DNA from 2 places in the Pedococcus sp. P3_C7 genome. Region 2 is predicted to be linked to the other one. Evidence: riboswitches for the same ligand, from Rfam matches in the RefSeq annotation. Region 2 holds a riboswitch; the other holds the start of a gene.

Region 1 (14,818 bases), on a different contig from region 2:
TTCGTCACCTCGAGAGGGCGCACGGGTCCGGTCGGGGGACCGGCCGCCGTCGAGAGCACGGCGGGCTTTGCCGGGCTGACGAGCTGGAGGGCCGATGCCTTCAGCGGCAAGCCCCACGTCAACCAGGCTGCGGTGTGGCGAGCCAGGCTGGTCGTGTGGATCACGATCCCGCTGGCCCTGCTGGGGGTCTGGCTGCTGTGGCGCCTGGGCGTCTGGACGGCTCGGCGCCTCGGCATCCTCGACGGGCCGCTGCCGCTCCGGTTCGACCCGACGTGGTGGCGCCGCTGAGACCGGGCCGGCCACCGGCGGGACCGCTCGGGCTGGGTTAGTCTCCGGACAAGGAAGGGAGACGCCAGTGCCAGTGCATCCCCGCACCACTCCGCAGTTCCGCTTCACCCTCAACGGAACGCCGACCGAGGTCGAGGTGGATGCGGGGGTCAGCCTGCTGGACCTCCTGCGCGAGCGCCTCGACCTCCCCGGGACCAAGAAGGGCTGCAACCAGGGCGCCTGCGGGGTCTGCACCGTGCTCGTCGACGGCCGCCGCGTGCTGGCCTGCCTCACCCTCGCGGTCCAGGTCGAGGGCCGGGAGGTCACCAGCATCGAGGGCGTCGGGTCACCCGAGACTCCGCACGACCTCCAGCGTGCGTTCGTCGGGGCAGACGGATTCCAGTGTGGCTACTGCACTTCAGGTCAGATCTGCTCGGCTCTGGGCATGCTGCGCGAGCTCGACGAAGGGGTGCCGAGCGCGGTCTCCGAGCACCTCGCCTCACCGCCCGACCGCTCGAACCTCGAGGTGCGAGAACGCATGAGCGGCAACTTGTGCCGGTGCGGCGCCTACAACGGCATCGTGGAGGCCATCGAGTCCTATGCGAACACGGAGGGTGGTCACCGATGAAGCCGGTCTCGTATGCCGTGCCGGCAAGCATCGACGAGGCGCTGGCGGCCATCGTCGACCTGCCTGGTGCGAAGTTCCTCGGCGGTGGCACCAACCTGGTGGACCTCATGCGTGAGGGCATCGAGACGCCGGACGTCCTCGTCGACGTGTCCCGTCTCCCGTTCGCCGAGATCAAGGAGACCGCGGACGGTGGCCTGCGGATCGGTGCCGGAGTCAGGAACACCGATCTCGCCGCCGACCTGGCTGTGCGCCAACGCTTCCCAGTCCTCGCACAGGCGATTCTCATGGGGGCCTCCGGCCAGATCCGCAACATGGCGACTGTCGGGGGCAACCTCCTGCAACGCACGCGATGCCTCTATTTCTACGACCACGCCGCCGCGTGCAACAAGCGTGAGCGCGGTGCCGGTTGCGATGCTGCCGGGGGTCACAACCGGATGGGTGCGGTCCTCGGGGCCAGCGAGCACTGCGTGGCGGTGCATCCCTCCGACCTGGCTGTGGCTCTCGTGATGCTCGACGCGGAGGTCGAGGTCGCCAGCCGCGCCGGCGTCCGGACGATCCCGATCCAGGACTTCCACCGACTCCCGGGCGAGACGCCGGACGTGGACACCACCCTTGCGGCAGACGAGCTGATCACGGCGGTCACCGTCCCGGCGCAGCCACTGGCGGCCCGCTCCCGCTACCGCAAGGTCCGCGACCGTGCCTCGTACGCGTTCGCGCTGGTCTCCGTGGCCGCCGCCCTCGAGGTCACCGACGGCACGGTCTCGCAGGTGCGCGTCGCGCTCGGGGGAGTGGCCCACAAGCCTTGGCGGGCAACGACTCTCGAGCAGCATTTGACCGGGCAACCCGCCACGGACGAGGACTTCACGGCCGCGGCCCGTGCCGAGCTGGCGCAGGCCGTGGGCACGCCCAGCACCGAGTTCAAGATCGACCTCGCGGTCCGTACGATCACCGCCACCCTCCGGCGACTGCGCGACGAAGGAGGTGCGTCATGACCCTGGCGCCCGAGCGGACGACCCAAGCCGTAGCGCCGACGGAGAGCGACGAACGGACCGGTCCAGCCATCGGGAGGCCGGTCGACCGGGTGGACGGGCTCGCGAAAGCAACTGGCACAGCTCGGTTCTCGGCGGAGTACCCCTTGCCGGGCCTGACCCATGCCGTCCTCGTCCACGCGCCCATCGCCCGCGGTCGCATCACGTCACTCGACACTGCCCGGGCCGAGGCCCATCCGGGCGTGGTGCTTGTCCTGACCCACCACAACGCCCCGCGCCTCACCCCGCCACCGAGCCGGATGAACCCGATGGACCTCTCCACCATGGCCGCTGGGAGCTCCATCGCCTTCCTCAACACCGACGAGGTGCACGTCGACGGGCAGCCCGTCGCCGCCGTGGTGGCCGAGACCCTCGAAGCAGCCCAGTACGCCGCGTCCCTCGTCCAGGTGGAGTACCAGACCATCACACCCACGGCCGACTTCGACGCAGAGCTGCCCACCGCGACGCGGGTCCGCTCGATGCCGGTGATGCCCGCGACGGGAGGCAAGCGCGGTGACGCCCGCGCGGCATACGCGACGTCGCCGGTGAAGGTGGACCTGACCTTCACCACCCCACAGCACAACCACAACGCCCTCGAACCCCACGCGACCACGGCCGTCTGGGACGGCGGACGGCTCACCGTCTACGAGGGCTGCCAGAACATCGACTGGACCCAGAAGTTCCTGGCCAAGTGGTTCGACATTCCGGCCGGCGACGTCCACGTCGTGTCGAAGTACGTCGGCGGGGGTTTCGGCGGCAAGTCCAAGGTGTGGGCCGCGACGTTGATCGCCTGCATGGCCGCCAAGGTCGCGGAACGGCCGGTGCGGCTGGCCCTCACCCGCGAGGGCGTCTATCGCACCGTGGGTGGTCGGACCCCCACCCGTCAGCGCGTGGCGATCGGGGCCTCGCGAGCCGGTCAGATGGAGGCCCTCATCCACTCGGCCACGTCACGCAAGGGTCGTGTCGGCGGTGAAGCAGACCAGATCGTCGCGTGCAGCCTCGACCTCTACGACGCCTCGACGATCCTGGCCGAGCAGAAGGTCGTCGAGCTCGACCTCATGACGAACACCGCCATGCGTGCCCCCGGTGAGGCGCAGGGCAGCTTTGCCGTGGAGTCCGCCGTGGACGAGCTCGCCATCGAGCTCGGAATGGACCCGGTCGACCTGCGCCTGCTCAACCAGCCCGGCGAGAAGAGCCCGGTCCACGGAACGCGCTACTCCCACCGCAGGCTCGCGCAGACGCTCGAGCAGGGACGGGACCTGTTCGGGTGGGCCGATCGGCCGGCGCCGGGCACGCGCGACGGCAAGGACCTCGTCGGCTGGGGGGTGGCCGCCGCCATCCACCCGTCGTGGGAGTTCGTGGCCAACGTCCAGCTCACCGTTGATGCGACCGGCAGCGCCACGCTCGCCTGCGCCTTCCACGAGATGGGCATGGGCACGGCCACTGTCGTGGGCCAGATGGTCGCCGACTGCCTGGGGGTGCCGTTGGAGCGGGTGAACGCGCTCTACGGCGACTCCGACCTCCCCATGGGGCCGGGAGCGGGGGGCTCGGGCCAGACCGCGAGCCTGGCCGGCTCCATCGAGAAGGCGTGCCACGCCATGCGCAAGAGGCTGGACGCCCTGGCGTCCAAGGCAGGTATGCCGGACGGTTCCGACCCTGCCGAGGTCCTGACCCGCGCGGGCGAGCGTTCGCTCACAGTGCAGGTGGGTGCTGACTCCGGACCGAAAGCCATGTGGGGCCAAGTGCGGTTCCTCTCCAAGCTGGTGATGGACAGCAGGCGGTGGATGAAGGCCGCCACGGGGGCGCACTTCTGCGAGGTCAGGGTGGACGCCGACACCGGTGAGCTGCGAATCCGTCGGTGGGTCAGCGTCTTCGACGTGGGTCGGGTGGTCAACCCCAAGACGACCCACAGCCAGCTGCGCGGCGGGATCGTCATGGGTCTGGGCCTCGCGATGGGGGAGGAGACACTGATCGACACGCGGAGCGCGCGGATCATGAACCCGAGCCTCGCCGAGTACCACGTGCCTGTGCACGCGGATGTCCCCTTCCTGGACGTGCACACCCTCGACGACCCGGACCCCCAGATGCCCTTGGGCATCCTCGGGGCGGGCGAGGTGGGCATCGTCGGGGTCGGTGCAGCCGTCGCCAACGCCGTCCGCCACGCCACGGGGCGGCGCGTCACCGACCTGCCCCTGACGCTGGATCGCATCGTCGGCTGACTGCCCGTGGCGGGGCGCTCAACGGGACGAGGAGGAGGGCGGCCTGGACAGCTCCTCGACCGCCGCCTCGATGTCCTGGTCAGTGCGGTCCACCGGCTCCATGTACAACCTGGCGCCGGCGATCAGGTCGTCGCGCACCGTCACGATGATGACCCCGCGCATGGCAAAGGGCGAGCCGTCGGGGTGCTGACCCTGCCAGTCGAACTCACCCCACTCGGTGTCCCCGTCCACTGACGAGGCAAGCAGCTCGGCGTGGAAGTCGGGGACGCCCTCGAACACCGCGGTCCAGTTGGCCAGGACCTGGGCGCTTCCCTTGAAGGCACGGCCGGGGTGGACGGGCTGGGAGCTGTCGTAGTCGGCGGAGAAGTGGGACGCCATGCGCTGTGCGTCGTGGGCGTTCTGTGCCTCCGTGAGGCGCTCCAGGATCCTCATGACGCTGACGTTAGCCCTGTCATCCGCGCACCGACAGCACCTGCCAGCGACGGCGCCCCCTCGCGAGCTGCGGACACACAGGCATGCCTAGTCCCCGGGCGTGACCCAACCGGGCCATTGCCGTCCACCAGCCCTCGGCGCCAGCATCGACTCACGCACAATTCGCTGCGACGGAAGGGAATCCACATGAATCGTGCAACTCGCTCGATAGCGGCCAGTCTGATCCTCGCGGCCACCTGCGCAGTCCTCACTCCGGTCGCCGCATCGGCCGCGAGTGGACCGCTGGCTGGCAGGTGGACCTCGATCGACGCCGACGGCAGCACCCAGACGCTGGACATCAGGGGCTCAGGGCGCACTGTCTACGCGATGACCTACGTCGACGATGCCGCCACCAACGCCTGCGGCGGCAACCCAGCCCGGCTGTCCGGCCCCGGCTACACGGACGGCAGCGATGTGGTGATGGTCGCCTCCCTCGTCTGCCTACCGGGAGGCAACGTGGTGAGGGAACGTCTGACCATCGAGTTCCACTACGACGGAGGCGCGGGCACCCTCACCGACGCCTTCGGGATCGTCTGGCATCGCGCCCCCTGATCAGGGGGACAGACGGCCTTCAGCGGCTCTCTGCCTTGCGCAGGACCGACTCGAACTGCTTCCCCAGCGCTCGTGGCCCGGCGATGGGGATCAGGGCGGCGACGAGCTTGCCCCTGAACGAGTTGGGCAGCCGCGTGAGCGAGACGTGCAGGTCGGTGCCCCCGGCCGAGGGCACCAGCTCGTACCGCCAACCGCTGCCCGGTCCCCACAGGTTCGACTCCAGGGTGTCGATGGTGACGACGCCGGAGGAGGCGTTCCACGAGTAGCGTTCGCGCTCCCAGCCCATGCCGGTGCCCTCGGTCACCTCAGCCCAGTCCGGACCCTGTGCGTGGACCGTGAAGTGGGCCTCGTCGACGTTCGGCCACCACCGGGACCGGTCCGGGCCGAAGTCGGTGATCACGGCCATGACCGCGGTCGGCGACAAGCTGGTGTGGACGGTGAACCTGGTGGTCGCCATGCGCAGTGCTCTCCTTTTCTCGTGGGAACTTGCGGGCCTCGGTGAACCATCATCCGCCATCCGAGCACGAAGCTCCGCCGCCCTACCGACCGGTTGACCCGGTGGTGGGGCGGCGGAGCCCTGCTCCGATGCGCCTGACGTCACTTGACCTCGGCGCGGCGGACGATCAGCAGCCCGATGACCATGGGCAGGAGCAACCACAGGCCACCGGAGACTGCGAGGTGCTGCCACTGCTGGCTGGAGAGGTTGCCGTCGAAGAGGGGCATCTGCGAGTAGTTGAAGTCGGCCCACGGTTGCAGGTCGGCGAACCACTTCTGGTTCGCCGCCAGCAGACCGAGCAGCGGCGGCAGGACGAGGGTGTAGACGAAGTACGTGACGATCGCGCCAGGGGAGTTGCGGATGAGCAGGCCGAGCATGAAGCCGAAGACCATTCCGAGGACGCTGCCCAGGACGATCGTCGCGAAGTGGCCCACGGAGACGTTCCAGACCGGGTCCACGCCGGCGATGGCACTCCCGACGACCGTGCCGAGCACGCCGACGACGAGGGCGACGAACATCGACGCGACACCCACCGTGATGGCTGCGAGGAACTTGGCCCTGAGCACCCGACCGCGGTGCGGCACGAGGGTGAAGGTCGTCAGCCCGCTGCGCTGGCTCCACTCGCTCGTCACCGCGAGGATCCCGATCATGGGCAGGATCACGGTCATCGGCGCTCCGATCGCTGCCGCGAAGTTGTCGTAGGTGAGCTGGTCGTCGGGAGCGAACACGATGATGGCGGCCGTGGCGAGCACGCTGGTGATGACGATGCTGGCCATCAGCCAGAAGCCCGAGCGGGTGTCGAACATCTTGCGCAGCTCGACCCCGACGATGCGGGTCAGCGGGATCCGCGCGGCTGCTGTGCGCGTGCGGGGGGCGGGGGCGGCCGACTGGGAGGTCGGGGTCCGCAGGACGGTGGTGGTCATGCTGCTGCTCCTTCGCGCTGGGTGTCTGTCGTGAGCTCGAGGAACATCTCCTCGAGCCCGGCCCCGTCGGCGGTACGGAGCTCGGTGAGGACCAGGCGTGCGGCGAGCGCGATCTCGCCGACCTGGTCGGGTGCGGCGTCGGTGTGCACGCTGCCGTCTGGGTGGGGCGTGACGGCCAGGCCGGCATCCGCCATGGCCCGCGCCAGCGCGGCGGCGTCGCGTGCCCGGACCACGGTGCCGGCCGATGCGAGCAGGTCGGACTTGGTGCCCTGGGCCACGATCCGTCCGTTGCCGATGACCACGAGGTCGTCGGCGATGACCTCGATCTCGTGGAGGAGGTGGGAGGAGAGCAGGACGGTGCCGCCCTGGTCGGCGAACCCTCGCAGCAGGTCACGCATCCATCGGATCCCGGCCGGGTCGAGGCCGTTGGCGGGCTCGTCGAGGATGAGGACGTGCGGGTCGCCCAGGAGGGCGGTCCCGATGCCGAGGCGCTGGCGCATCCCCAGGGAGTAGTCGCGGACGCGCCGGTCGGCCTCGTTGTCGGTGAGGCTGACGAGCTCGAGCATCTCCTGGACCCGCGCCCGGGGCAGGCCCATCGTCCGCTGGGCGAGCGTGAGGATCTCGCGTCCGGTGCGGCCGGCGTGCTGTGCGGAGGCGTCCAGCAGGACTCCCACCTCGCGGCCCGGGTTGGGCAGGTCGGTGAACCGCTGTCCATCGACGGTGGCGGTACCGGAGGTGGCCGGGGTGAGGCCGACGATGATTCGCATGGTGGTCGACTTGCCTGCGCCGTTGGGGCCGAGGAAGCCGGTGACGCGGCCCGTGGCCGCGGAGAACGAGACGTCGTTGACGGCGGTCAGTCCACGTCCGTAGGTCTTCGTGAGTGATTCGACAGTGATCATGCCGAGAATCGTGGCGCTGACAGCCACGTGGACACATCGGGGACAGACCCCATGCTCACCCTGAGGCGACCCTGATTCCTCCTCAGGGGCGGTCGATCTCGGCGAACACCGGCCGTCCGAGGGTCGGGTCCTCGAGCAGCCGGCCGAAGTCGGTGGTGTTGCGCGAGATCGAGATGAGCAGTCGTCCGTCGGCCAGCGCGATCCCGGGGTGGGCGAGCGGCGCGTACTTGAGCTGTCCCGACGGGTCCTGGAACTCCGCCCTCGTCCCACGCTGAGCGGCCCAGGGGCCGACGGGCGACTCCGACGACCACGCGTAGACCGTGTTGCCGAGGTCGCCGTCCCGCTTGGAGACGATGACGAAGTGGCCGTCGACGGCGTCGACCGACAAGGTCTGGGAGACCCCGCCCTCGGCCGCGAGGACCACCGCAGCGCGATCCTGTTCCGACACCCAGGCCGCGCCGTCCCAGAACTGCCACGTGGAGCGGTCACGCGCGGCAGCCACCGGTGCGCGGGCGGCATACAGCGCTCGTCCGAAGGAGTGGCGAGTGGGGAGCCGGGTGCCGTAGACGTAGAGCCAGTCACCACTCACGGTCATCGCCGAGCCCCAGTTGACCTGGTCGGGCGCGGGGCTGTCGGGGGTGATGTCCAGCTGGTGCCGCAGCTGCGGGGCCCCACCGGTGGGCACCTCGAAAACCGTTGCGCTGCTGCCGAGGTACGTGAAGTCGAAGCTTCCCGCAACGCCACGACGGATGCGTGCGGTGGTGACGACGAGGAAGTCACCGTCCGGCCTCGACAGCGACACCACCGACATCGGCCAGTGGACGACGCCATCGGCGCGGTCGGGGATCGCCGGTCCCCGCGCTGAGGTCTCGACCTGGGACGTGCACAGTCCGCTCGTGACCAGCATGGAGTTGGCCACGATCCGCGGGGAGATCCCTTCGCGGCGCACTGTGTCGCCGAAGACCCACACGATCCGCTCATCGGGAAGTCGGGCACTGGCGCCGATGTCGCCGGCCTGCCACAACGGCAGGTCGAGGCCCGCGACGATCCGGTTGAGCTGGCCGACCGTCACCGTGGGCGGCCTCCCTGTGGAGGTCGCCACCGGGCAGGTCGGGGTGAGTCGGGGGTATGCCGGGGTGCCGGCAGGCGGTGCCGGCGCACCGCTTGGTGAAGGGGCGGAGCACCCCACCAGGGCAAGGAGGACGATTGCCGCGCTGGCCGCGAAGGGGATGGCGCGCCGCATGCAGGCAATCCTAGGGAAGCGACACGCCGACCCAACATGTGGTGCCGCGCTTTGGGCCAACCACCCGCATATGGTGTCTCTCGCTGGTCCGAAGGCCGCGCAATCGGTCTTCGGGGCAAGAGGGAACCCGGTGAGATTCCGGGACTGCCCCGCAGCGGTAAGCGGAAACGACCGCCGTCATCAAGCACTGCTCGCACACGCGGGTGGGAAGCGACGGCCAGTAGGAACCGAGTCGGCGACCCACCAGATCCGGGTCGCCGGCACGACACGTCCGCGAGTCCGAAGACCTGCCAGCGACCGTGCACACCGTGCGCGGTGAGTCGTGGCCTCGAGGGCGGGTCACACGACATGCGCAGCACCGCACCCCGTCGCCCTCGGCGACGCGCGTGGCTGCGTTGTCGTCTCCTCCTCGCGTCCGCGGCACCGATTCGCTCGCGAGGAGAGAGCAGTGACCGACACCAGCACCGACGTGGTCGACAGTGACGTCGTCCACCCCCCTGAGGCCGCCGAAGCGACGACCGCCCGACGCGCGACGATGGCCGTGCGCAAGCGCAACGGCGACGCCGAACCCGTCGACGTGATGAAGATCGTCCGCGCCGTGGAGCGGTGGTGCGACGACCTCGCCGAGGTCGACCCCATGGCGATCGCCACCCGGACCATCAGCGGCCTCTACGACGGAGCCACCACCGCCGAGCTCGACCGACTGTCCATCCAGACGGCGGCAGAGATGACCGCGGCCGAGCCGGAGTACTCCCGGCTCGCAGCCCGGTTGTTGTCGAACTACATCGACAAGGAGGTCCGCGGGCAGCAGATCGCGTCGTTCAGCCAGGCCGTCCGCCTCGGGCACCTCGAGGGACTGATCGGTGACGAGACCGCTGCCTTCGTCGAGGCCAACGCGCGCAAGCTCGACCACGCCGTCGACGTGTCCAACGACCGGCGGTTCGAGTACTTCGGGCTGCGCACCGTCTACGACCGCTACCTGCTGCGCCACCCCGACACCCGGTTGGTCATCGAGACCCCCCAGTACTTCCTGCTCCGGGTGGCCTGCGGCCTGTCGCACACACCTCAGGAAGCGATCGCCTTCTACCAGCTGATGGCCTCGCTGGCCTACCTGCCCAGCTCTCCCACCCTGTTCAACTCCGGCACGCGGCACACCCAGATGTCCTCCTGCTACCTCGTCGACTCGCCCCAGGACGAGCTGGAGTCGATCTACGACCGTTACACCCAGGTCGCCAAGCTGTCCAAGTTCGCTGGTGGCATTGGGATCTCGTGGTCGCGGGTGCGGTCCCGTGGGGCGCTGATCCGTGGCACCAACGGTCACTCCAACGGCATCGTCCCGTGGCTGCGCACCCTCGACTCGTCGGTCTCCGCGGTCAACCAGGGCGGTCGCCGCAAGGGAGCCGCGTGCGTCTACCTCGAGCCGTGGCACCCCGACATCGAGGAGTTCCTCGAGCTGCGCGACAACACCGGCGAGGACGCCCGCCGAGCGCACAACCTCAACCTGGCCAACTGGGTCCCGGACGAGTTCATGCGCCGCGTCGAGGCCGACGAGCAGTGGAGCCTGATCGACCCGAACGAGGTGCCCGAACTCCCGGACCTGTGGGGTCCGGCCTTCGAGGCTGTGTATGCCGCGGCGGAGCGCGACGGACGCTTCGTGCGCCAGGTCAGCGCTCGCGAGCTCTACGGCAAGATGATGCGGACCCTGGCCCAGACCGGTAACGGCTGGATGACCTTCAAGGACGCCAGCAACCGGACGTGCAACCAGACCAGCGACGACCAGGTGCCCGGCGCGCCGGTCGTCCACCTCTCCAACCTGTGCACCGAGATCATCGAGGTCTCCAGCAACGACGAGACGGCCGTGTGCAACCTGGGTTCGGTCAACCTGGCCCAGCACCTGACCGGTGGTCGCGACGCAATGGACTGGGACAAGCTGCGGGCGACCGTGCGGACGGCCGTGACCTACCTGGACCGCGTCATCGACATCAACTACTACCCGTCCGCCGAGTCCGCGGCGTCCAACCCGAGATGGCGGCCCGTGGGCCTGGGCGTCATGGGCCTGCAGGACGTGCTGTTCGCGTTGCGGCTGCCGTTCGACTCGTCCGAGGCGCAGGAGCTGTCCACCCGCATAGCGGAGGAGGTCTACCTGTCGGCACTGGAGCAGTCCGCGGAGCTGGCGGGCGAGCACGGCCCGCACCCGGCATACCAGCAGACGCGCGCGGCGCGCGGTGATCTGCAACCCGACCTCTGGGGTGTCACGCCGACTCAGACCCGGCGCTGGGAGTCGGTGCGGAACGCCATCAAGGAGAATGGACTTCGCAACTCGCTGCTCATCGCCATCGCGCCCACGGCAACCATCGCCTCGATCGCGGGCGCCTACGAGTGCATCGAGCCACAGGTGTCCAACCTGTTCAAGCGCGAGACACTCTCGGGGGAGTTCCTCCAGGTCAACACCGCCCTCGTGCGCGAGCTCAAGGCACGCGGGCTCTGGACCCCCGAGGTGCGCGAGGCGATCAAGCGCAGTGACGGCTCGGTCCAGGGCATCACGTCGATCCCTGCAGACGTACGGCTGTTGTTCCGCACCGCGTGGGAGCTGCCTCAGAAGTCCCTCATCGACATCGCGGCTGCCCGCCAGCCCTACATCGACCAGAGCCAGTCGCTCAACCTGTTCCTCGCCTCGCCGACGATCGGGAAGCTGAGCTCGATGTACCTCTACGCGTGGAAGGCCGGCCTGAAGACGACCTACTACCTGCGGTCCCGCCCAGCCACCCGCATCCAGCAGGCGACCATCTCCGTCGCCGCGCCCATCCCGACCGTCCCCGACGAGGAAGCCGTCGCGTGCTCCCTCGAGAACCCCGAGAGCTGCGAGGCCTGCCAGTGAGCATCGACCAGACCACCACCGACACGACCGTCGCGACCGACCACTCGGCCACGCGGATGCTCCTCGACCCGGGGATGAACCTGACGTTGCGGCCGATGCGCTACCCGCACTTCTACGAGCGCTACCGCGACGCCATCAAGAACACCTGGACCGTCGAGGAGGTCGACCTGCACACGGACCTCAAGGACCTCCAGCGCCTCACCGACGCCGAGCGACACCTCGTAGGGCGGCTGGTGGCGTTCTTCGCCACCGGCGACACGATCGTGGCCAACAACCTGGTGCTCAACCTCTACCAGCACATCAACTCCCCCGAGGGGCGGCTCTACCTCAGCCGCCAGCTGTTCGAGGAAGCCGTGCACGTGCAGTTCTACCTGACCCTGCTCGACACCTACGTGCCCGACGAGCAGCAGCGCCAGGAGGCCTTCGCCGCGGTCGACAACATCCCGTCCATCAAGGACAAGGCCGACTTCTGCTTCCGCTGGATCGACTCGGTGTTCGACCTCGACAAGCTGGAGACCAGGGAGCACCGACGGGCCTTCCTGCTCAACGTGATCTGCTTCGCCGCCTGCATCGAGGGGCTGTTCTTCTACGGCGCCTTCGCCTACGTCTACTTCCTGCGGTCGCGCGGCCTGCTCAACGGGCTGGCGAGCGGCACCAACTGGGTGTTCCGCGACGAGTCGATGCACATGGCGTTCGCGTTCGACGTCGTCGAGACGGTGCGGCGCGAGGAGCCGGACCTCTTCGACGACGACCTCGCCGCACAGGTGCGGGCGATGATGCGCGACGCCGTCGACGCCGAGGCGCAGTTCGCCGAGGACCTGCTCGGTGGAGGCGTGGCCGGCCTGTCCGTCACCGACATGCGCACCTACCTCGAGTCGGTCGCCGACCGGCGGCTCGAACAGCTCGGGCTCGACCCGGAGTACGGCTCGAAGAACCCGCTGGCGTTCATGGAGCTGCAGGACGTCCAGGAGCTGTCGAACTTCTTCGAGCGTCGCGTCTCGGCCTACCAGGTCGGGGTGTCCGGCTCGGTCGCCTTCAACGAGGAGTTCTAGGAGGGGGCCGCCAGGGCTGGCTCACCACCAGCCCTGACGATGACGTTCATGCCGTAGACCGACGCGATGGCGGTGACGGGCAAGGTGATCGCCGCGATGACCGCGAGGCGTTCCATCGCGACGGTCATCTTGGTCGTGACCCGGGTCTGGTAGAGCTCGATCACGCCGAACAGGAACTGGCTCTCACCGTCAGCGAGGCTGCGGACCCGGTCGAACTGCTCGGACAGGTCGCGGGCGTGCCGCCGTGACTCGTCGCTGGCGAACCGCTCGAGCGAGGCCAGCCGCCCGTAGACCTCGTGGGCCTGCCCAGCCTGGGTTCGGGAGATGAGCAGCTCGTGGCGCAGCAGGAACAGCTCCTCGAGCAGCTCCTCGGGCTGGTGGAAGTCCGAACCCATCACCCGCATCTCCAGGGCCGGGAGCCGGCCTGCGACAGACTTGACCGCCGCGCTCTGCCGACGGGCCACCGCAGACCCGATTGCATAGGACAGCTCGCTCGGGGTCCTGGGGCGGAACCGTCCGGCCTCGATGCGTTCCCGGACGGTCCTGGTCTCCTCGGTGGCGTCGAACAGGGAGACCGCGGGATTGCGCGGACCGTGCACGGTCACGAGGTAGCGGGTGCCGACCAGCTGGTCGAGCTCGAGCATGTGCACGTGCCCGCCCTCGCCGGCCAGGGGCGTGTGCACGATGACGAAGGTGTGCTCCTCGTAGCCGTGCACGGAGGGGACGAAGTTCCGCTCACGACAGGCCTTCACGACCATGGGGTGCGCATGGAACCGCTCGCGCAGCACCGCCTCCGCGGCGTCGTCGAACTCGGGGACGTCCACCCAGACGAACCCGTCGTCGCGCTGCAGCAGGGCGTCGACCTGGGCGACGTCGTGCTCCTCGAGCCCGGCCTCCGACACCCAGCAGGTGCCGATCATGGTGGTGTGTCTCGACCCGTGGCTGGCGAGCGTCCGGCCTCAGCCGGTGAAGCTCGTCTCCAGGGTGATCGGGATCTTGAGGGCCTGGCTCACCGGGCAGTTGGCCTTGGCGTCCTGGGCCGCCTCCTCGAACTGCTCGGCGGTGATGCCGGGGACGTTCCCGACGACCGACAGCGCGCTCCCGGTGATGCCGGTGCCCGGCTGGAACGTCACGGTGGCCGTGGTGTCCAGCGACGTCGGGGGGTTGCCACCCTTGGCGAGCACGTTGGACAGGGCCATCGAGAAGCACGTCGAGTGCGCGGCGGCGATGAGCTCCTCGGGGCTCGTCTTGCCGTTCGCCTCCTCGGCGCGGGAGGGCCATGACACGGCATACGTCCCGATCCCGGAGGACTGGAGCTCGACCTGGCCCGAGCCCTCCATGAGTGAGCCTTCCCAGTGGGCGGACGCGGTGCGGGTGGTGGCCATGGGCACTCCTTGCTGAGCGGACGTGGGACGACTACCTGCCCAATCTAGGCGCTCGACCCACAACCGCAACGGGCAGGGACGAAGGACCCTGTGGCGTCGACCGTCCGGGAGCCACTCTGGAGTACCAAGCAGTAGACCCCTGACATCCATCGAAAGAGGCAAACATGCTGGTCCGTGAGCTGGTGACCCGAGACGTGGTCTCGGTGCTGGACGGCTCGGCGCTCGACGCGGCTGTGCGCGTCCTGGCCGAGCACCACGTCTCCGCCCTGCCCGTCGTGGACGCCGCAGGCCGGGTCGTCGGCATCCTCAGCGAGGCCGACATCCTGCGGCTCCACGTCGCGACCGACCCGCGGGCGCACCTCCGGCCCGTCGATGACGGCCGGCCCGAGCCGTGGCCATCCGCCGTCCACGAGGTGATGAGCGCCGACCCCCTGGTTGCCCACGAGGCGAGCGACGTGTCGGAGGTTGCGCGGATCCTGGCAGACACCGGGTGGAAGAGCCTTCCGGTGGTGGGTGAGCACGGCGAGCTCACGGGCATGGTCAGCCGCAGCGATGTCATCCGGGCCCTGGCCACGCGTGACGCCGACATCTGGTTGCGGGTCGTCCGCGACGTGGCGGAGCTGGACCGGCCTGCCTGGGAGGTGTCGGTGGCTCGTGGGGTGGTGACTGTCACCGGGGTGCTGGGCCGGAGCGACGCGCGACTCGCAGCGTCCGTCGTGGCGACAGGTCCGGGGGTCCGGGACGTGGTCGTGGAGGTCGAGACGGACCCAGGGGATC
Region 2 (14,818 bases):
GCGGCCCCGCCCGGGAGGGCGAGGCCGCCGGCGACGACGAGTCCGGCGACGGCGACGAGGCGCGCGAGCAGCCGCATCAGGCGTGCACGCCCTTGCGCCGTGCCAGCACGATGGCCCCTGCTCCGGTGAGCAGCAGCAGCGCTCCGAGGAGGGTCGCCGCCGCCACATCGGCACCGGTGAAGGCCAGGTTGCCGGGCACGGCCGATCCGGGGTCGGAGGGGTCGGCCGGCGCCGGCGCGGCCGCGGTGGTGCTGGTGCCGGCACTGTTCGAGCTCGTCGAGCTGGTCGAGGAGGTCGTGGTGGAGGTCGTGACCGCGGGGCAGTCGAGTTCGGGCGCCGTGGCGTCGGCGCCGACGGCCGACACTGCGTACAGCGGCGTGCCGGCGAGTGCGAGGGCGGCCTGCGACGTCGAACGACGGTCCTGGTCCACAGGGGCTGCGGCGGTTCCGGCGTCTGCCTGGTCGTCGTAGGCGGTCTGGTCGTAGGCGATGCCACCGCGAACGCCTGCCGGGAACGTGCAGCCGTACTGCAGTGCGGCGACGAACGATGCGGCGCGACGAGCATTGGCGCTGCGTCCACCTGCCAGGAAGGCCTGTCCGGCGAGACCGGTGGTGTTGGCGTTGAGTCCTGTCTGGGGTCCGCCGCCTCCGACACCCCCCGACGCTGCCTGGCGCGTGGCGAGGTAGTCGAGGCCTGCGCTGACCTGAGCCGTCGCGCCGCCGATCGCGATCAGGGCCTGGACGGCCATGGCCGTGGCATCCGGGTCCGCGGAGGCAGGATCGGTGCAGCCGGCATCGGTCATGAACAGCAGGAAGCCACCGTTCGAGCACTGCTGGGTCAGCAGGTACGCCCGCGATGGGGCGCTCGTGGTGACGGCGGCCCGGTGCAGTCCGATGAGGGCGAGTGACTGGCCGAACGTGTTCGAGAAGTCGCCGTACTGCGACTGGTCCGAGAACCGGCCGTTCTGTGCCTCTCGCGCCTGCAGGGTCGCGACGAGGTTCTGACCCCCGAAAGCGGTCGGGTCCACACCTTGCGCGATGGCGACGTTGAGGAGCTTCGCGACCGCGCCCGCCGCGATCTCATTGGGATCGCCGAAGCCGACGTAGTCGAGGACGTGGTTGGCGAGGTACGCGGTGGTCAGGGCGGCCTCATCCTGCCCGGCCCCCGCTGCCGCGAGCGCCAGCACGGCGTCCGCGGTGACGCCGTAGTCGGCGAACGTGCCGAAGCCGGGGACCACGGTGGAGAAGTGGTGCTGGCCTGCGGCAAGCTCCCTGACGAGGTAGCCGGCGGCGACCAGGGCCGGGTCGGTGGAGGTCTCGGGGAGGACGGCGGCAGCGTTCAGCCCATACCGGCCCGCCCGGCCGCCGGGGACCAGTCCGAGGGTGGGGGAGGTGGTCTTGGCGGCGCTCGACTTGGTCAACCCGGTGGTGGCGGTCGTGGTGCTGGGAAGGGTGCTCGTCCCGGTGGTGGTCGAGCCTGTGGCGGACGTGGTCGTCGAGGTGTCGCTGGGGGGCGGGGTCGTGGTGGTGGCCGAGGTCGAGCCGGTGGGCTCGCTCGTGGCGCTGCCGGTCCCGGTGCTCGTGGTCCCGGTGCTCGTCGTGCTCGTGGTGCTGACCGGGGTGGGCTCGGTCGTCCCGGCGAACGCCGCGCCGGGCAGGACCAGGGCTGCCCCCAGTGTCAGGGCCAGTGCAGCGGCCGGACGGGCGCTGCGGAGGGTGCGGTGCATGGTGCCTCTTCACTGCGAACGGTGTCGCGACGGGTGCACCGGCACCAGAACGTGAAAGACCCCCGGCGTCGCTGGAGCGACATCGGGGGGCGGCCTCGGACCTGGTGTCCGGGCTCCGCCCCGCGTACCTCGACGGAAATGGAGCCGCTTCGCGATCCAGGTGTTCCGGCTCGCCGCGTTTCACTGCGGCCTACGGTTGCGGGTCAGCGCCGGAGTTGGACCGGCTTCCCCTGGTGTCGCGTCGTGGTGTTGCCCTGGGGCAACGCCGCTCAGACTACACCGCAGCACGGTGCCCTTCCGCCGCGCGGACGTGCCCTTCGTCACGGCCCGCTAGACTTGGGTGCACAGGCACTGAACCGGCCATCACCGGGGAGCCTCCGGAAGAACGGTCACGGCGCCACGCGGCATACGCGCGGGGTGGTGGCTCACTAGAACCGGACGGGTGGGTCCGTCACAACCTCGAGCAAGAGCGGTCGTATGCCGCGGGCCTCCTCGGGCGCGTGGGTGCGGCAAGCGAGGTGGTACCGCGGTGCCGCCGGGAATCCCGGCGATGTCGTCCTCGTGTGAAGAACACGAGTGATGTGAGGACCGCCGACACCATGACCTATCCGAAGGTCTCCAGCCACACCGAGCCCTCTGGCGTGCCCGCCTCGCCCCGATTTCCCGAGATCGAGGAGCGGATCCTCAGGTACTGGGACGAGGACGGCACCTTCGTCGCGTCGGTGGAGAACCGGTCGGCGGGCACGAACGGTGACAACGAGTTCGTCTTCTACGACGGGCCGCCGTTCGCCAACGGGCTGCCGCACTACGGCCACCTGCTGACCGGCTACGTCAAGGACCTCATCCCGCGCTACCAGACGATGCGCGGACGCCGGGTCGAGCGACGGTTCGGGTGGGACACCCACGGGCTCCCCGCGGAGCTCGAGGCGATGAGCCAGCTCGGCATCAAGACCAAGGACGAGATCCTCGAGCTCGGGCTGGAGAAGTTCAACGCCAAGTGCCGCGAGTCCGTGCTGAAGTACACGGGGGAGTGGCGCGACTACGTCACCCGTCAGGCGCGCTGGGTGGACTTCGACAACGACTACAAGACCCTCAACCCCGACTACATGGAGTCGGTCATCTGGGCCTTCAAGGCGTTGTACGACAAGGGCTACGTCTACGAGGGCTTCCGCGTGCTGCCCTACTGCTGGAACGACCAGACCCCGCTGTCCAACCACGAGCTGCGCATGGACGACGACGTCTACCAGAACCGCCAGGACCCGGCTGTCACCGTGGGCCTGCGCCTGGAGACCGGCGAGCTCGCGCTGGTCTGGACGACGACGCCGTGGACCCTGCCCGCGAACCTCGGCATCATGGTCGGCCCCGACATCGACTACGTCGTGGTCGAGTCCGACGTCACCGGCACCACCGAGCGCTACCTCATCGGTGAGGCGCGCCTCGCGGCCTACGCCAAGGACCTGTTCGGCGCAGACACCTCCGACGGCACCGACCCGGTCGACCCGCAGTCGCGCGTCGTGGAGCGGCTCAAGGGCAGCGACCTCGTCGGCCGGTCGTTCACCCCGCCCTTCTCCTACTACCTGGGCCACGAGCGTGCGCACAGGGTCTTCCCGGCGGAGTTCGTCACCACCGAGGACGGCACCGGGCTGGTCCACACGGCCGGCGCCTTCGGTGAGGAGGACAAGATCGTCACCGATGCCGCCGGCATCGAGCCGGTCATCCCCGTCGGTCCCGACGGCTGCTTCACCTACCCGGTGACCGACTACGAGGGTGTCCAGGTCTTCGACGCCAACGCGATGATCATCGACCACCTGAAGGCTCGGACGCGCGGTGAGGGCGAGACTGGTTCGGTCACCGAGGGCACCGTCCTGCTGCGCCGGGAGACCTACGACCACTCCTACCCGCACTGCTGGCGCTGCCGGCAGCCGCTGATCTACATGGCTGTCTCGAGCTGGTTCGTCGAGGTCACCAAGTTCAAGGACCGGATGCTCGAGCTCAACGAGCAGATCACCTGGGTGCCCGAGCACGTCAAGCACGGCCAGTTCGGCAAGTGGCTCGAGAACGCCCGCGACTGGTCGATCTCACGAAATCGCTTCTGGGGCAGCCCCATCCCGGTGTGGAAGTCGGACAACCCGGAGTACCCACGCCTTGACGTCTACGGCTCGTTCGCCGAGCTGCAGGCCGACTTCGGCGTGGAGGTCACGGACCTGCACCGGCCGTTCATCGACAACCTCACGCGGCCGAACCCCGATGACCCGACCGGGCAGTCCACCATGCGCCGGGTCGAGGACGTCCTCGACGTCTGGTTCGACTCGGGGTCGATGTCGTTCGCGCAGGTGCACTACCCGTTCGAGAACGCCGAGTGGTTCGAGCACCACTTCCCGGGTGACTTCATCGTCGAGTACATCGGCCAGACGCGGGGGTGGTTCTACACCCTGCACGTCCTGGCGACGGCGCTGTTCGACCGACCTGCCTTCTCGTCCTGCGTGAGCCACGGCATCGTGCTCGGCTCGGACGGCCAGAAGATGTCGAAGTCCCTGCGCAACTACCCCGACGTGCGTGAGGTCTTCGACCGCGACGGCGCCGACGCCATGCGGTGGTTCCTCATGTCGAGCCCCATCCTCCGGGGCGGCAACCTGGTCGTGACCGAGCAGGGCATCCGTGACGGCGTGCGCCAGGTGCTCATCCCGCTGTGGAACACCTGGTACTTCTTCTCCTTGTACGCCAACGCTGCTGGTGGCGGACAGGGCTACGAGGCGAAGTGGTCGACGGCCTCCACCGACCCGCTCGACCGCTACCTGCTGGCCAAGCTCGGCGAGTACGTCCGCACCATGCAGGAGCAGCTGGACGGCTACGAGGTCGCCAACGCCTGCGAGACGACCCGTGGCTTCCTCGACGTGGTGACCAACTGGTACGTCCGCCGCTCGCGCGAGCGCTTCTGGGACACCGGGACGGGCACGGGCTCGGGTTCGGAAGGCCGCGGTGCGGAGCAGGCGTTCGACACCCTCTACACCGCCCTCGAGGTCGTCTGCCGCGTGGCGGCGCCCCTGCTTCCTCTCACCACCGAGGAGATCTGGCGAGGACTGACAGGCGGCCGTTCGGTGCACCTCACCGACTGGCCGGACCACACCGACCTGCCGGCAGACCACGCCCTGGTCTCGGCCATGGACCGGGCCCGCGAGGTCTGCTCCGTGGCGTCGTCCCTGCGCAAGGCAGGTGGTCTGCGGGTGCGACTGCCACTCCAGGACCTCACCGTCGTGACGTCAGACGCGTTGTCGCTCAAGGACTTCGGCGGGATCATCGCCGACGAGGTCAACGTGCGCACTGTCACCCTCCGCGACCTCGGCGACGCCAGCGAGGCCGACTTCGGCATCACGCAGCGGCTCACCGTCAATGCCCGGGCAGCCGGTCCGCGGCTCGGGCGTGACGTCCAGCAGGCCATCAAGGGCAGCAAGTCCGGCGACTGGTCCGTGGCGCCCGATGGCACGGTGACTGCTGGGGGGCTGGACCTCGTCGAGGGGGAGTACACCCTCGAGATGGTGGTCGACTCGGAGCAGCAGGGCGGGGCCAAGGCCACGGCGATGCTGCCCGGTGGCGGCTTCGTGGTGCTCGACACCGAGGTCACCGCCGAGCTGGCCCAGGAAGGTCTCGCACGTGACGTCGTGCGGGCTGTCCAGCAGGCCCGCCGTGAGGCCGGTCTCGACGTGTCGGACCGGATCTCGCTGACCGTCACGGGGTCCCCGGCCGTCTGGGAGGCGACTGTGGCCCACCAGGCCCTGATCGTCGAGGAGACCCTGGCGACCCAGTTCGGCAGTGCCCCCCAGCTCGACGCGCTGCCCCAGCGCGAGGACGTCGCGGAGGCCACGGTCGGCGACGGCGAGCCGGTGCGCATCAAGGTCATGAAGCTCTGACGGAAGGAAGACTGAAACCCATGCCTGCCCCTGATGCCGCCCAGCGCGAGGCCGCGCACAACCTCGAGGTCATCAAGGCGATGCGAGAGGCCGAGGAGGCCATCCTCGCCCGCGCCCCCGAGCACGACCTGCAACCGAGCCTGGACCGGATCGCCGCGGTCATGGAGCTCCTCGGCGACCCCCAGCGCACCTACCCGGTCATCCACCTCACGGGGACCAACGGCAAGACGTCGACGACCCGGATCATCGACTCGCTGCTGCGTGAGATGGGCCTGAAGACGGGGCGGTTCACCTCACCCCACCTGCACAGCGTGCGCGAGCGGATCGCTTTCTCCGGCGAGCCGATCAGCGCCGAGAAGTTCCTCGAGGCCTACGACGACGTGCTGCCCATCATCGAGATCGTCGATGCCCGGTCGGTCGCCGACGGGGGGCCGCGGATGACCTACTTCGAGGTCCTCGTGGCCGTTGCGTATGCCGCGTTCGCCGACGCCCCCGTCGACGTCGCCATCGTGGAGGTGGGCTTGGGCGGCAGCTGGGACGCCACCAACGTGGCTGACGGTTCGGTCGCCGTCGTCACTCCCATCGCGCTGGACCACCAGCACTTCCTCGGCAACGACGTCGTCGACATCGCCACCGAGAAGTCCGGCATCATCAAGCCCGACTCCGTGGCGGTCATCGGTGTCCAGGAGCCGGACGTCGCCCAGATCCTCGCCGACCGTGCGGCCGAGGTCGGCGCCCGGATCGCGTTCGAGGGCAACGACTTCGGCTTGCTGACAAGGGACGTGGGTGTCGGCGGGCAGCAGATCGCCATCCGTGGTCTGGGTGGCGACTACGAAGACCTGTTCCTGCCCCTCCACGGCGCGCACCAGGCGCACAACGCCACGCAGGCCCTGGTCGCCGTGGAGGCGTTCTTCGGTGGGGGAGAGCAGCGGCTGGATCCCGACATCGTCCGGGCGGGCCTCGCCCGGGTCGCCTCGCCGGGTCGCCTCGAGATCGTGCGGCGTTCACCGACCGTCATCGTGGACGCAGCGCACAACCCCGCTGGCGCGATGGCACTGCGGGACGCCCTGGAGGACTCGTTCAACTTCGCGAAGATCGTGGGAGTCATCGCCATCCTCAAGGACAAGGACGCCACCGAGATGCTCGAGATCCTCGAGCCGGTGCTCGACCACGTGGTGGTCTCGCGCACGACCTCGCCCCGCGCCATGAGGCCTGACGACCTGGGTGAGCTGGCCGTGGACATCTTCGGCGAGGACCGGGTCACGGTGGTCCAGGACCTGCCCGACGCCCTGGACGTCGCGGCGGGACTCGCCGACGAGGGCGGCGTCGGGGGCGGTGTGCTGGCGACGGGCTCGGTCACCACTGCCGCCGAGGTGCGGATGCTGCTCGGCGCGACCGACGTCTGAGCCGGTCGCGCCGACAGCGTGTGGGTACGGCTACTTCTTGCCGATCTGCCCCACGTCGAGGTGGGTCTTTGCGTCGGCCTTGGCGTGCTTCTCGGCGCGCTTCTCCTTGATGGACTTGCCGGCCTTCTTGGCCAGGTGTTGTCGAGGTGACTTGTCGGCCATGGTGGTGCTCCCAGCGCTAGGAAGCCTGAATGACTCCGTTCTGTGACAGTACGCCAGGTCCGGCGCTCTCGGCCCGGCCACACGGCATACGCTCGGAGCATGTTCGGGAAGCTGATCGTCCTCGCCATCGTGGTCGCCGTGGCCTTCTGGCTGCTCACCAGGTTCCGTGACTCCCACCGGGGCGGTCGATGAAGGGCATCGTCTTCTACGGCGCGCTCGGCAAGTTCACCTGGCGGATGCTCGCGACCGTGCTCGGCAGCCAGGGGGTCGTGGTGTTCCTCGGCGCGCTGGTGGCCCGTGGCCTGGCCAGCGCCGAGGGTGACGACCGCAGCCATGCCTGGTTGTGGACCGGTGTCGGTCTCGCAGTGCTGTGCTGGCTCGCCGCCGGGATGATGCGTCGGCCGTGGGGGGTGACGCTGGGGTGGCTCATCCAGGTGCTGACCTTCGCCAGCGCGGTGGTGGTGCCCGCGATGCTCGGTGTCGGGCTCATCTTCCTGGCGTTGTGGGTGGGCTCGCTGGTCCTGTGTCACCGGGTGGAGGAGCAGGTGGCGGCGCGGCAGCGGGCCGACGTCGCCCAGCAGCAGTAGCAGCACCGGTCGCAGCACCGGTCGCAGGAGCAGCTGCCAGGAGGGCCAGCGGGAGCCACAGCTTCGCCGGCCAGATGGCGGCGCGCTCGGCCAGCCCCGACCAGTGGTCGGCGCCGAGCAGTCCCGCGAAGGTGACGACGCCAGCGAGGGCCACGCCGGCGAGGACCAGGCCAGCGCTGCGCAGTCGGCCAGGCGTCGACAACCGCGCGTGCAGCAGCAGGGCGAGCGGCTGCGCCACGAAGACCGGGAGCGCCACGAGGGAGTGGGCCAGGGGGTGGGTGTCCACGGGCAGGAGCCCGACGCCGACCGAACCCAGCCCGGCCACGACCCACAGCCAGCCGACCAAGGCGGGTCGTCCGTGCGCCCTGAGCAGCGGGAGGGCGCCCAGTGCCTGGAGGATCCCGAAGAGGATGAACGTGAGGTCCATCAGCACCGGGGCGGACGAGCACCCGACCTCGTGGGGCGAGCAGGACGTGCCGAGGGCGCTGATCGTGTCGTCGGCCAGCGAGTACTGCACGCCCGCGAGGAGAGCCAGCGCAACCTCGATGACGAGGTAGGCAGGCTGGACCAGCCACGCGGCATACCTGACGTCCTTGCTCGTCCCCGCCACCTCTTGCACACCGCGACGCTAGTCCCTGCCGTTGCTCGGTAGGCTGGCGGCCGTGACGACTCAGACCGAACGCTCCCTTGTCCTGGTCAAGCCCGACGGCTTCGCCCGCGGCCTCAGTGGCGAGGTGCTTCGCCGCATCGAGGCGAAGGGTTACACCCTCGCCGCGCTCGCGGTGACCACCCCCACCCGCGAGCAGCTCGCCGAGCACTACGCCGAGCACGAGGGCAAGCCGTTCTACGAGCCGCTCGTCGAGTTCATGTCCAGCGGTCAGGTGACCGCCGTCGTCATCGAGGGCAACCGCTGCATCGAGGGGTTCCGTGCGCTCGCCGGAGCCACCGACCCGACGGCCGCGCTGCCCGGCACCATCCGTGGTGACCTCGGCCGTGACTGGGGCAAGAAGGTCCAGGAGAACATCGTGCACGGCTCGGACTCCGCGGAGTCGGCTGCCCGCGAGATCGCGATCTGGTTCCCGAACCTGTAGTCGCTGGGGCCCGGACAAGCCTCAAAGCCCTGGAAGCACTGAGGGCTAGGACGTCTCGAGGTCGTCGAGACCGCTGATCACCACTTCGAGGAGCGCCGCCAGCTGGTCGCGCTCCTCGCGGGTCAGGCCGGCGAGGATGTCGGACTCGACGACGTTGGCCTCGCGCACCGCCGCCTCGAACAGCTCCCAGCCCTGCTCGGTGAGCTCGACGAGGACTCGGGTGCGGTTCTCCGGATCGGGGGAGCGGCGCACCACACCGCGTTCGGTCATCCGGTCCAGCCGGTGCGTCATCGAGGACGCGGCCACGTTCGTCGCGTCGGCCAGCCGGCTCGGCGTCAGCGTGCCGTCCGCCGTGGCCAGCTGTGCCACCACCGACCACTCGCCGTGGGAGAGGTCGAGGTCCACGAGCTGGCGCGTGTACCACTGCTCGAGCTTGCGGCCCAGGGAGTTCACCGCCGTGATCACGCGCTGCACGGACTCGTCGCCGCCTGCCGCGACGTAGGTCGCCACGGCTTCCCGGTACTGCTCCTGGGCGCTCTGGGCGCCTTTCACGTTCTTGGACCTCGGGGGCATGCCGTCATCTTCGCATGCTAAGATTTCGATATCAAAATATTCGAACTCGAAGAACTGTTGAAGTGACCATGCGCGCCCGTCTGTTGATCCTCGCCTCTGCCGTAGCCATGCTCGGCTGGGGCACTGTCCTGCCCTACCAGTACGCCTACGCCGCGACGACGCGCGGCTGGGGGTCGCTGGTTGCGGCGGCAGCATCGAGCCTGTTTTCGGTGGGCGCGCTCCTGGCCGCTCCCGTGGCTGGCCGCCTCGCAGACCGCATGTCGCCCGTCATGGTCGCGGTGGGCGCCAAGGTGGTCGCCGCGGCTGGTGCCGCCTCCCTCATCTGGGCGGACGGCCCGGTGTCGTTCCTCGTCGGCATGTTCGTGTTCGGCCTCGGGATCACCGCCGCGGGTCCCGCCCAGTCCGTGCTCGTGCTGCGCTGGGTGGGCGGCTCCGACCGCCGCCGGGTCTTCGCGTGGCAGTTCACCGGCCAGGCCCTCGGCATGGCCGTCGGGGCGTTCGGCGCCGGTTACGTCGTCGACCTCGACCGCGCTTCCGGCATGTGGCCCGCCTTCGCCGGCGCGGCTGCCGGCTTCCTCGTCTCCGGCCTCCTCCTGCTGGCCGCAGGTGCCAGGCGATGGGGTATGCCGGTGGGCTCGCTCGACGAGCCCGGCCTTGCCTCCGAGGGGGTCGGCTCGGCCGGCCCGCGAGAGGCACTGCGCGCCATCTGGGCCATTCCGGCCCTGCGCTGGACGGCGCTGGTCACGGTCACGCTGGCCCTGGGCTTCTACGCCCAGTTCGAGTCGGGGCTCCCTGCCTACGCCCTCACGGTCCTGCACGTGGAGGAGACCACCATCGGCCTGGCTGCCGCCGTCAACTGCGTCGTCATCATCGCGCTGCAGATGCTGGTCGTCAGGCTGACGGCCAAGCGCAGCGGGGCGACCCTGCTGATGGGTGTGGGCGCCATCTGGACGCTGTCCTGGCTGGTGCTCGCCGCCTCCTCGCTCGCCCCTGAGCTGTCCGCGGCCCTGTTCGTCACGACGTTCGGGATCTTCGCGGTCGGCGAGACGATGTATGCTCCCGTGCTCAACCCGCTGACCGCCAGCCTGGCTCCGTCCGGCCTCGTCGGCACCACGCTCGGCCTGTTCACTGCGCTGCAGACCGGTTTCTCGGCCGCCGGCCCGCTGGTGGCTGGGGTGGTGCTCGGGGCGGGCTTCGGAGGCCTGTTCATCGGCCTGCACGTGGCAATCAGCCTGCTCGCCGTGTTCGGGGCTTGGCGGCTGCGTGTGGCGATGCGCCCACGGCGGTCGGCCGTGCCGCGCCGCGTCGAGGCCGAGCTGGCAGCCTGATCCACGCGGCATACCTCACCTTGCCACCCGCAAAACGGCCGTTGCGACGCAACCCGGGAGTTGCAACTCCCGTTTGGCGGCTGGATGACGTGGGGTCGAGACCTGGCGATCGACCTGGGCACCGCCAACACCCTGGTCTACGAGCGGGGTCGCGGCGTGGTCCTCGACGAACCCTCGGTCGTGGCCGTCGAGGCAGCCACGGGCAAGCTGATCGCCGCAGGCGCGCGGGCCAAGGAGATGCTCGGTCGCACGCCGGGCCACGTCCGAGCGGTGCGGCCGCTGGCCGACGGGGTCATCTCCGACGCCGACGTGACCGAACAGATGCTGCGGTACTTCGTCGACCAGGTGCGTCCCTCCCGACTGGTCCGTCCCCGGATGGTCGTCTGCGTCCCGAGTGAGGTCACGGGAGTCGAGCGCCGTGCCCTCGAGGACGCCGCGGTGCGCTCGGGCGCTCGCCGGGTCTACGTCATCGAGGAGCCCATGGCTGCCGCCATCGGGGCGGACCTGCCGGTCAACGAGACCTCGGCCTCGATGGTGGTCGACATCGGCGGTGGCACGACCGACGTCGCCGTCATCAGCCTCGGAGGGATCGTGACGGCCCGTTCGGTCCGCGTCGGTGGCGACGAGATCGATGAGGCGGTGATCGCGCACGTCAAGAGCGAGTACTCCTTGCTGCTGGGGGAGCGCAGCGCCGAGGACATCAAGGTCGCGGCGGGATCAGCCTTTCCCCTCAGTCAGGAGACGAGTACCCGCGTCCGGGGCCGCGACCTGGTCAGCGGCCTGCCCAAGACCGTCACCATCTCCAGCCAGGAGGTCCGCCGAGCGATCGAGGGGCCGGTGCTGCAGATCGTCGAGCTCGTGCGGGCGACGCTCGACGTCTGCCCACCGGAGCTGGCAGGCGACATCCTCGACAACGGGATCACGCTGACGGGCGGGGGAGCGCTGTTGCGCGGACTCGACGAGCGACTCCGGCACGAGCTCGGCGTCCCGGTGCGGGTGGCCGACGACCCGTTGCGGGCCGTCGTGCGCGGCTCGGGACGATGCATCGAGGAGTTCTCGACCCTCCAGCGGGTCCTCATCGACACCCGCCGTTTCTGACCGATGCGTGCCCCCTCCCGACTCAGGCTCCTGGTGGTGCTGGTGGTCTTGACCGTCGTCGCCCTCTGCGTCGACGTGTCCGGTGGCCGGGGTGTGGCACCGCTGCGGTCGGCGGGTGGAACGGTGCTCGGGCCGCTCGAACGCCTCCTGTCAGCCCGGGACCCCCAGGGCACCCGGGACCCTCAGGACCCCCACGACCTTCAGGAAATCGTGGATGCCCGCGTCCCGCGCGACGAGGTCCTGCGCGCCCAGGCTTCGCAGAAGTCCGTGACAGGGCAACAGCTCCAGGGGCTCCTGGACTCGCCCGACCTGGCCGGGGGCGCGTTCGTCCCCGCGCGGGTCGTCGCCGTCGGCCGCGAGGGGGCAGCGGGACCCGAGCGGGTGACGCTCGACGCCGGGTCGCGCGACGGTGTGCGGACCGACCTGTCCGTGGTCGGCGTCGACGGTCTGGTCGGGCGCGTGGTGACGGTCTCCCCGTGGACCTGCGACGTGCTGCTCGTCGGCAGCGCTGACCTCCTCGTGGGCGTGCGGGTCGGAGCGGCCGGCACCCTGGGCGCGGTGGGCAGCGGGGCCCAGGGCGCACACCGTCGTCCTGCGGGCGAGCTCAACCTCACCGTCGTCGAGCGCGGTCTGGTGCGGACGGGTGACGCGGTGACCACGTTGGGCAGCGTCGGAGGATCGCCCTTCCCCCCGGGGCTGAGGGTGGGCACCGTGGAGCGCGTCGACGACGCCCCCGGCGACCTCACGCCCACGGCCTCCGTCCGCCCCGCGACCGACGTGACCACCCTTGGAGTGGTCGGCATCCTGCGCACCGGTCCGCGCTCCACGCCGAGGCCGGCCGTCACGGGTGGGGGCTGACCGTGCCCGTGCCCAGCCTCGCCCTCACCCTTCGTGGCCTCCTGCTGCTGGTCGCCGCCGTGGCCACGGTGACCCTGGCTGCCCGCTCGCAGCTGGTCCTGCCCGACCTGGTCCTCCCCGTCGTGGTGGCCGGCGCCCTGCGCACCGGCGCCGCCCGCGGTGCGCTGCTCGGCCTGGCGGGTGGCTGGCTGGTCGACCTGATGCCACCAGGTTCGGCGGTGCTCGGCACCGCAGCCCTGGTGTATGCCGCGGCCGGGCTCCTCGCCGGGGCCGGAAGGCGCGAGGGAGAGACGCCGTTCGGCTGGGTCGCCGTCGTGGGACTGGGTAGCGCCGCACTCGTCGCGACCGGACGGCTCGTGGTCGCGATGCTGTCGGGGGCGGCTGTCGACTGGCACGTCGTCGGGCTGCGCCTAGTGCTCACCGCGCTGCTCTGCGCGATGTTCGTGCCCGTGCTCGTCAACCTCGAGCGGCGACTGGCCCGAGGACGACGATGAAGCGCGGGTGGCGAGCGTGAGGCGCTCGCGCATCGCGCGGGACCACTCGCCTCGGGTGTGGGTCCTCGGACTCGTGGTGCTGTGCTTCATGGGCACGCTCCTCGGTCGGTTGGGGCAGGTCCAGATCGTGGGCCACGAGGATTACCAGCGGGCAGCGGCCACCCTCAACACCCGCACGGTGACCGAACCTGCCGTCAGGGGCCGCATCCTCGACCGCACCGGTCTGCCCCTCGTGGACAACACGACCGAGACCGTGGTCACCGTCGACCGGGGACAGCTCGTCGAGTCAGAGGACGGTGGGCGCGACCTCGTCCATCGCGTGGCCCGTGTGCTGGGGGCGGACTTCGACCAGCTGTGGGGGCGCACCCAGCTCTGCGGGGTGCAGGGCGCGCCACCGGCGCCGGTCTGCTGGGCCGGATCCGCCTACGTGCCGATCCCGTTGGCAAGCGGCGTCGATCCCCGCAGGGCACTGAGTCTCCTCGAACGTCCGGATCTCTTTCCGGGAGTGGGGGTCTCGGCTCAGCCAGTGCGGGACTACCCCGCCCAGCGGACCGTCAACGCGGCTCACGTGCTCGGCTACCTCGCTCGATCGGACGCCGAGGACGTGGCGGCGTCGAGGGGCGCGATCGGCGACCTCGACCTGGTGGGTCGGTCCGGGCTGGAGCAGCAGTACGACACCCAGCTCCGCGGCACCCCTGGGACCAGCACGGTCGCAGTCGACCCCCGCGGCATCGTCACCCGGACGCTCGGGCAGACCGACCCCGTTCCCGGTCGGGACGTCGTCACCAACCTCGACGCCAGGGTGCAGGCCGCCGCGGAGGCTGCCCTGGCGTCGGCCGTCGCCTCGGCGCGCAAGCACGGTCACCGGGCTGACTCCGCGGCGGCGGTGGTCCTGGACGTCACCAATGGTGGTGTCGTCGCGGCAGCGAGCTACCCGTCCTACGACCCGGATGTCTGGACGGGGGGCGTGACCCCGGCCGAGCTCGCGCGACTCACCGACGCGTCAGCCGGGACCCCGCTCGTCTCCCGCGTGACCTCGGCGGCGTTCTCGCCCGCCTCGACCTTCAAGGTGGTCAGCCTGCCTGCCGCTGTCAGGGCCGGGAACTCGCTCGACGGGACCTACAATTGCACGTCCGGCTACACGATCGGGAACCGCAGGTTCGCCAACTTCGAGTCCCGCGCCTATGGGCGGATCTCCCTGCGCAAGGCGGTGGAGGTCTCCTGCGACACGATCTTCTACGACTTCGCCTACCGGTCCTGGTTGGCGCAGGGCGGGCTCGCGGCGAAGTCCGATGCCAGGGACCCTTTCGTCGCGATGGCCGACGCGTTCGGCCTCGGACGGGCCACGGGCATCGACCTGCCCGGCGAACAGGCCGGGCGGATCCCCGGCCGTACGTGGAAGCAGCGGCAGTGGGACCAGACCCGCACCGAGACCTGCAGGCACGCCAAGTCCGGTTACCCGGAACTGCTGGCCACCGACCCGAGCCGCGCGGCATACCTCAAGGGGCTTGCCGTCGAGAACTGCCAGAGCGGCTTCCAGTTCCGTGCCGGGGACGCGGCCAACTTCGCGATCGGGCAGGGTGACAT

The links. A riboswitch is a leader RNA that binds a small molecule or an ion and turns the genes downstream of it on or off. The one in region 2 is predicted to bind cobalamin.
Region 1: linked by a shared signal. The riboswitch ahead of AC1DS4_RS13920 (ribonucleoside-diphosphate reductase subunit alpha) and the one ahead of AC1DS4_RS00345 (prenyltransferase/squalene oxidase repeat-containing protein) in region 2 are both predicted to bind cobalamin.

Annotation. Positions count from the first base shown of each region.
Region 1 is NZ_JBFUHC010000009.1:229,270-244,087, forward strand. Features, by position in the region: gene AC1DS4_RS13870 (NHL repeat-containing protein) at 1-288, shown strand, start outside; gene AC1DS4_RS13875 (2Fe-2S iron-sulfur cluster-binding protein) at 356-895, shown strand; gene AC1DS4_RS13880 (FAD binding domain-containing protein) at 892-1,887, shown strand; gene AC1DS4_RS13885 (xanthine dehydrogenase family protein molybdopterin-binding subunit) at 1,884-4,142, shown strand; gene AC1DS4_RS13890 (nuclear transport factor 2 family protein) at 4,161-4,574, opposite strand; gene AC1DS4_RS13895 (hypothetical protein) at 4,761-5,165, shown strand; gene AC1DS4_RS13900 (SRPBCC family protein) at 5,185-5,622, opposite strand; gene AC1DS4_RS13905 (ABC transporter permease) at 5,763-6,584, opposite strand; gene AC1DS4_RS13910 (ATP-binding cassette domain-containing protein) at 6,581-7,483, opposite strand; gene AC1DS4_RS13915 (DUF4185 domain-containing protein) at 7,566-8,726, opposite strand; cobalamin riboswitch at 8,794-9,035, shown strand; gene AC1DS4_RS13920 (ribonucleoside-diphosphate reductase subunit alpha) at 9,175-11,604, shown strand; gene AC1DS4_RS13925 (ribonucleotide-diphosphate reductase subunit beta) at 11,601-12,656, shown strand; gene AC1DS4_RS13930 (CorA family divalent cation transporter) at 12,653-13,576, opposite strand; gene AC1DS4_RS13935 (OsmC family protein) at 13,616-14,041, opposite strand; gene AC1DS4_RS13940 (CBS domain-containing protein) at 14,206-14,818, shown strand, end outside.
Region 2 is NZ_JBFUHC010000001.1:72,519-87,336, forward strand. Features, by position in the region: gene AC1DS4_RS00340 (hypothetical protein) at 1-77, opposite strand, end outside; gene AC1DS4_RS00345 (prenyltransferase/squalene oxidase repeat-containing protein) at 77-1,726, opposite strand; cobalamin riboswitch at 1,830-1,956, opposite strand; gene ileS (isoleucine--tRNA ligase) at 2,326-5,634, shown strand; gene AC1DS4_RS00355 (bifunctional folylpolyglutamate synthase/dihydrofolate synthase) at 5,655-7,040, shown strand; gene AC1DS4_RS00360 (hypothetical protein) at 7,071-7,202, opposite strand; gene AC1DS4_RS00365 (DUF4233 domain-containing protein) at 7,391-7,789, shown strand; gene AC1DS4_RS00370 (DUF998 domain-containing protein) at 7,689-8,408, opposite strand; gene ndk (nucleoside-diphosphate kinase) at 8,452-8,880, shown strand; gene AC1DS4_RS00380 (MarR family winged helix-turn-helix transcriptional regulator) at 8,926-9,453, opposite strand; gene AC1DS4_RS00385 (MFS transporter) at 9,522-10,781, shown strand; gene mreB (rod shape-determining protein MreB) at 10,866-11,879, shown strand; gene mreC (rod shape-determining protein MreC) at 11,916-12,737, shown strand; gene AC1DS4_RS00400 (rod shape-determining protein MreD) at 12,740-13,231, shown strand; gene mrdA (penicillin-binding protein 2) at 13,248-14,818, shown strand, end outside.